Cryptosporangium arvum DSM 44712: one gene and its partner. Each later gene encodes a partner of the first gene's protein in a complex. Links are inferred from orthologs where the notes say so. Each region holds a gene or a part of one and is shown in the gene's direction. Other genes may lie near its edges.

Evidence for each region.
Region 2: the proteins of CRYAR_RS03415 (region 1) and CRYAR_RS06270 are in contact, whole or in part, in a solved structure (PDB 8BNU), measured with the Escherichia coli proteins. The link is inferred for Cryptosporangium arvum DSM 44712 from one-to-one orthologs.

What each region holds. Positions count from the first base shown.
Region 1 is NZ_KK073874.1:758,350-761,661, forward strand. The notes cover bases 231-3,229. They hold CRYAR_RS03415 (3-hydroxyacyl-CoA dehydrogenase NAD-binding domain-containing protein), read left to right. Parts: upstream 231-651; coding sequence 652-2,808; downstream 2,809-3,229. Other genes in these bases: CRYAR_RS03410 (acetyl-CoA C-acetyltransferase), read left to right, coding at 231-655; CRYAR_RS03420 (acetoacetate decarboxylase family protein), read right to left, coding at 2,863-3,229. Also shown: more of CRYAR_RS03410, read left to right, coding at 1-230; more of CRYAR_RS03420, read right to left, coding at 3,230-3,312. UniProt on the Escherichia coli protein: Catalyzes the formation of a hydroxyacyl-CoA by addition of water on enoyl-CoA. Also exhibits 3-hydroxyacyl-CoA epimerase and 3-hydroxyacyl-CoA dehydrogenase activities.
Region 2 is NZ_KK073874.1:1,361,489-1,364,736, forward strand. The notes cover bases 229-3,163. They hold CRYAR_RS06270 (acetyl-CoA C-acetyltransferase), read left to right. Parts: upstream 229-1,033; coding sequence 1,034-2,293; downstream 2,294-3,163. Other genes in these bases: CRYAR_RS06265 (3-oxoacyl-ACP reductase), read right to left, coding at 229-948; CRYAR_RS06275 (alpha-amylase family protein), read left to right, coding at 2,405-3,163. Outside these bases: more of CRYAR_RS06265, read right to left, coding at 1-228; more of CRYAR_RS06275, read left to right, coding at 3,164-3,248.

The sequences.
Region 1 (3,312 bases):
CTTCGCGCGCAGCGTCGTGCCGGTCACCGACCTCAACGGCAGCACGGTTCTCGACCAGGACGAGCATGTCCGTCCCGACACCACGGTCGAGTCGCTGAGCGGGTTGCCCGCCAGCTTCGCCGGGATCGGTGACCAGGGCGGCTTCGACGCGGTGGCACTCGACAAGTACCACTGGGTCGAGCGGATCGAGCACGTCCACACGGCCGGCAACTCGTCCGGCATCGTCGACGGCGCCGCGCTCGTCGTCGTCGGCAGCGAAGAGGCCGGCCGCCGCAACGGGCTCACCCCCCGCGCCCGGATCGTCGCGACCGCGGTCTCCGGCGCCGACCCGACGATCATGCTCACCGGCCCGGCCCCGGCGAGCCGCAAGGCGCTGGCCAAGGCCGGCCTCACCGTCGACGACATCGATCTGGTCGAGATGAACGAGGCGTTCGCGGCCGTGGTGCTCCGGTTTATGGCCGACACCGGGTTCGACGAGGAGATCGTGAACGTCAACGGCGGCGCGATCGCGATGGGGCACCCGCTCGGCGCGACCGGCGCGATGCTCATCGGCACGATGATCGACGAGCTGGAACGCCGCGAGCAGCGGTACGGACTGGTGACGCTCTGCGTCGGTGGCGGAATGGGAATCGCGACGGTGGTGGAGAAGCTGTGAGCATCCGTTGGGACCGTGCCGAAGACGGCATCGTCACGCTGACGCTGGACGCACCGAACGCGTCGGCGAACACGATGGACGCCGCGTTCGAGGCGGCGCTCGGCGAGACCGTGGACCGGCTGGTCCGCGAGAAGGACTCGATCACGGGCGTCATCCTCACCAGCGCGAAGAAGACGTTCTTCGCCGGCGGCAACCTCGACGCGCTGATCCAGGCGAGCCCGGAGAGCCGCGACCAGCTGCTGACCACCGTCGACGACATCAAGCGCCGCCTGCGGACGATCGAGACGCTCGGCGTCCCGGTGGTGGCCGCGATCAACGGCGCGGCGCTCGGTGGCGGCCTGGAGATCGCGCTGGCCGCGCACCACCGCATCGCGCTGGACACGCCCGGCACCAAGCTCGGCTTCCCCGAGGTCACGCTGGGCCTGCTTCCCGGTGCCGGGGGCGTCGTGCGCAGCGTGCGGCTGCTCGGTCTGGTGACCGCGCTGACCCAGCTCCTGCTGCAAGGTCAGCAGCTGCGCGCGTCGGCCGCCAAGGACCTCGGGCTGGTGCACGAGGTGGTCACGGACCCGGCGGACCTGCTGGTGAAGGCCCGTGCATGGATAGCCGCCAACCCGCAGGCCACCCAGCCCTACGACGCCAAGGGCTACAAGGTGCCGGGCGGCTCACCGAACTCGCCCTCGCTGGCCGGGTTCCTGCCCGCGCTGCCCGCGAACCTGCGCAAGCAGCTCAAGGGAGCGCACCTGCCGGCGCCGCACCACATCCTGTGCGCCGCGGTCGAGGGACTGCTCGTCGACATCGACACCGCGTTCGTGATCGAGGGCCGGTACTTCGCCGACCTGGCCGCCGGTCAGACCTCGACGAACATGATCCAGGCGTTCTGGTTCGACCTGAACCGCATCAACGGCGGCGGCAGCCGTCCGGCGGACGTGCCCGCGTCCAAGCCCACGAAGGTGGGTGTTCTCGGTGCGGGCATGATGGGCGCCGGAATCGCCTACGTCACGGCCAAAGCCGGTATCGACGTGGTGCTCCGCGACGTCTCGGCCGAGGCCGCGGAACGGGGCAAGGCGTACTCGCGGAAGATCCTCGACAAGCAGATCGCGCGCGGGCGCAGCACGGAGGCCAAGCGCGACGCGCTGCTCGGGCGGATCCACGCCACGGCCGACGTCGCGGACCTCGCCGGGTGCGACTTCGTGATCGAGGCGGTGTTCGAGGACACCGCTTTGAAGCACACGGTGCTCGCCGAGGCCGCCGCCGCGGCACCGGACGCGCTGATCACGTCGAACACCTCGACGCTGCCGATCACCGAGCTGCAGCAGGGCGCGGGCCTGCCCGACCTGGTCGGCGTGCACTTCTTCTCGCCGGTCGACAAGATGCCGCTGATCGAGCTGATCGTCGGGGCCGACACGTCACCGGAGGCCGTGGCCAAGGCGTACGACTACACGCGCGCGATCGGCAAGACGCCGATCGTCGTCAAGGACAGTCGTGGGTTCTTCACCAGCCGGGTGTTCGGCACGATGGTGATGGAAGGCGCCGCGATGCTCGGTGAGGGCCTGCCCCCGATGAGCGTCGAGCGGGCCGCGCTGCAGTCGGGCTTCCCGGCCGGGCCGTTGACGCTGCTCGACGAGGTGACGCTCACGCTGCCGCTGAAGATCGAGGAGCAGGGCGGTGGCGCCGCGGCCCACCCGGGTCTGAAGGTGCTCAGCACGCTCGTGCGCGAGCACGACCGCACCGGTAAGGCGTCCGGGAAGGGCTTCTTCGACTGGGAGCCGACGAAGACGGTGTGGCCCGGGCTCGCCGAGGCGTTCCCGCCGAACGTCGACGGGCTCGCGCCGGGGGCCGGGAACGACCCGATCCGGTTCCGGGACGCCCAGGACCGGCTGCTGTTCATCATGGCCGTGGAGACGGCCCGGTGCTTCGAAGAGGGCGTGCTGACCTCGGTCGAGGACGCGAACATCGGCTCGATCATGGGAATCGGGTTCCCGCCGGGGCTGGGCGGCGTCGCCCAGTTCGTCGATCAGTACGACGGTGGGGTGGCGGGCTTCGTGGCCCGCGCCGACGAGCTCGCCGACAAGTTCGGCGAGCGGTTCCGCCCGCCCGCGCTGCTCCGCGATCGCGCGGTGGCGGCGGGCTCGCTCCGCGAGGCGCTCGCGTAGCACCACGGACACGGAGGGCCGGCACGCTATTGAGCTGCCGGCCCTCCGTTCGTGTCAGCGGGGTGCGCTGATGTTCATCGTCGAGTCGCTGATGATCAGCGCGGGGTGGCGGCCCGGGAGAAGCCAGGACGACAGCGTCGGCCCGCTCGCGGCCACCGTGACCCGGCCCAGGCGGGCGCGGCCGTACAGGCCCACCCAGGCCGATCGCGGCCCCTCGTCGAAGAGCTGGGTCATCTTCAACCCGCCGGCCACCGGGAACTTCGGTGTCGACGCCTGCGCGGTGGCGGCGACGTCCCAGCCGTCACCCGAGGCTGCGATCGACGACGAGCCCCAGGTGAACGACGCGACCGCTTTCGGCAGCGCCCAGTTCACCCGCCCGCCGTGCACGGACGCCAGCGAGTCGACCGCGATGAACGGCACGTGCAGCGGCGGCACCGGCCACTGACGCAGCAGCACCGGGCTCGCGAAGACCTCCGAGTACGGTCCGACCGGCGACTCGCGGTA
Region 2 (3,248 bases), 600 kb from region 1 along the record:
GTTGGCGAGCGTCCGGTCGCGGGTGACGCCGGCGTTGTGCACGAAGACGTCGACGCCGTCGCGCAGGTGCCCGGCGAGCGCGGCCGGAGCGTCGCGCTCGGTGATGTCGAGCGGGTACGCCTCGCCGCCGTTCGCCGCGGCCACCTCGGCCAGGGCGGACGCCGCCGAGGGCACGTCGACGCACACCACGTGCGCGCCGTCGCGGGCGAGCACACCGACGATCGCCTCGCCGATACCCCGGGCGGCGCCGGTGACCACGGCGACCTTCCCGGCGAGCGGGCGCTCCCAGTCGTCGGGCGGCGGCACCTCGGCCGAGCCGACGCGGATCACCTGACCGGAGACGTAGGCCGACCGCCCGGAGAGCAGGAATCGCAGCGTCGACTCGACGCCGTCCTCCGCGCCCGGCGTCACGTAGACGAGCTGGGACGTGACGCCGCGCTTGACCTCCTTGCCGGTGGAGCGGGTGAAGCCTTCGAGCGCACGCTGGGCGGTGGCCTCGCGGGCGTCGACGCAGTGCTCGGGCGGTGTGCCGAGCACGATGATCCGGCCGCTCGGGGCGAGGGCGCGTACCTGCGGGGCGAAGAAGGCGTGCAGTGCGAGGAGCTGCTCGCTGCGCGTGATGCCGGTGGCGTCGAAGATCAACGCGTGCGGCGTGCGCTCGCCGGGTCGTTCCTCCGTTCGGGGGCCCAGCTCCCGCACCGCCACCCCGGCCGCCGCCAGCATCGGCGCGACGACCTTCGCCAGACGCCCGGCCGTGCCGCCGGGGTCTTTCGCGGCCGTGCCGCCGGGGGCTGCGTCGGCCGGGGCGCTGCCGAGGACCACGGTGCCGGGGATCAGCGGGTCGCCGGGGGTGTGGCGGCGGAGGTGGGGCGGCTCGGGCAGCCCGACGCGGCGGGCCAGGAAGCGGCCGGGAACGGTGGTGACGAGCTGCTGGTAGCGGTCGCGCATGGAGTCCCTCGCAGTAACGGATCTTACCGACTGGTAAGACTACTCGCGAGTAAGGTTGAGGCAAGCAGATCGGAAGGAGCCTCCGATGGTCGGAGCACCTCGACGGGTCGGCGTCGTCGGCGGGAACCGCATCCCGTTCGCGCGTCAGTTCGGGCCGTACGCGCGGGCGTCCAACCAGGACATGCTCGGTGCGGCGCTGGACGGGCTGATCACCCGCTACGACCTGGCGGGGGAGACGCTCGGTGAGGTCGTCGCCGGCGCGGTGGTCAAGCACAGTCGCGACTTCAACCTGACCCGCGAGACCGTGCTGGGCAGCGCGCTCGACCCGCGCACCCCCGCCTACGACGTCCAGCAGGCCTGCGGCACCGGCCTGGAGACCGCGATCCTGGTCGCGAACAAGATCGCGCTGGGCCAGCTCGACTGGGGCGTCGCGGGTGGCGTCGACACCGCGAGCGACGCCCCGCTCGTGCTCAACGAGAAGTTCCGCCAGGTGCTGCTGGCGTTCAACCGTTCCCGATCGGTCTCCCGACGGCTCTCGCTGCTGACGCGGCTGCGCCCCGGCTTCCTCGTGCCGGAGGTCCCGCGCAACGCCGAACCACGGACCGGCCTGTCGATGGGCGAGCACGCCGCACTCACCGCCGCCGTCTGGGAGGTCACCCGGGGTGACCAGGACGAGTTGGCGGCGGCGAGCCACCGCAACCTGGCCGCGGCCTACGAACGGGGCTTCTTCGATGACCTGGTCACCCCGTACCTGGGCCTGGAGCGGGACCAGAACCTGCGTCCGAACTCGACGGTGGAGAAGCTCGCGGCCTTGAAGCCGGTGTTCGGCGACACGATGACCGCCGGGAACTCGACGCCGTTGACCGACGGGGCGTCCACCGTCCTGCTGGCCTCCGAGGAGAAGGCCGCCGAACGCGGCCTGGACGTGCAGGCCTGGCTCACGCACAGCGAGACCGCAGCGGTCGACTTCGTCCACGGCGACGAGGGCCTGCTGATGGCGCCGGCCCACGCGGTGCCGCGTCTACTGGCCCGCGCCGGGCTCGCGCTGGCGGACTTCGACTTCTACGAGATCCACGAGGCCTTCGCGTCGCAGGTGCTGGCGACGCTGAAGGCCTGGGAGGACCCGATCTTCAGCAAGCAGTTCGACGCCCCGCTCGGCGTCGTCGACCGGGCGAAGCTCAACGTGAACGGTTCGTCGCTGGCGGCCGGCCACCCGTTCGCGGCGACCGGCGGCCGTATCCTCGCCACCGCCGCGAAGCTCCTGGCCGAGAAGGGCAGTGGCCGGGCCCTGATCAGCATCTGCGCCGCCGGGGGTCTGGGAGTCACCGCGATCCTCGAACGCTGAGCGATTACCCGGGGTCTCGACGGGTTCGCGGGCCTTCAGCCGCTGCGGTGGGGCCGACAAGATGTCGAGACCCCGGTTTGCTGCAGGGCGGGCGCGGGGCATCCACGAACCATGCCCGAGCACTGGTACCGCGAGGCGGTCGTTTACTGCTGTGACGTTGAGACCTTTCAAGACTCGAACGGAGACGGAGTCGGCGACTTCCCCGGGCTGATCACCCGCCTGGACTACTTGGCTCGACTCGGCATCACGTGCCTGTGGCTCAACCCGATCCACCCGACCCCCAACCGGGACGACGGGTACGACGTCGCGGACTTCTACACGGTCGATCCGCGCCTCGGCACGCTCGGTGACTTCGCCGAGCTCATCCACGAGGCCGGCAACCGCGGCATCCGGGTCATCATCGACCTGGTCGTGAACCACACCTCGAACCAGCACCCGTGGTTCAAGTCCGCCCGGGAAGACAAGGACTCGCCCTACCGCGACTGGTACATCTGGTCGGACACCGAGCCCGACGACCGTCGCGAAGGCATGGTCTTCCCGGGTGAGCAGAAAGAGACCTGGACCTACGACCGCACCGCGAAGTCCTGGTTCTACCACCGCTTCTACGACTTCATGCCCGACCTCAACACCGCGAACCCCGAGGTCAGGGCCGAGATCAAGCGGATAGCCGCGTTCTGGTTGCAGCTCGGCGTCGCGGGGTTCCGGATGGACGCCGCGCCGTTCGTCATCGAGTCCACTCCCGACGCCCCGAAGGACTTCGCGTTCCTCACCGACCTGCGCGCGCACCTGCAGTGGCGTCGCGGTGACGCGGTGATCCTGGCCGAGGCCAACGTCGGCGCCGACGAGGTCGGGCAGTACTTCGGTGACTCCGGCGGCTCGGCCAACCGGCTGCACATGCTGTTCGACTTCGCGCTCAACGCCCGGCTGATGCTGGCGCTGGCCCGCGGCGACGCCG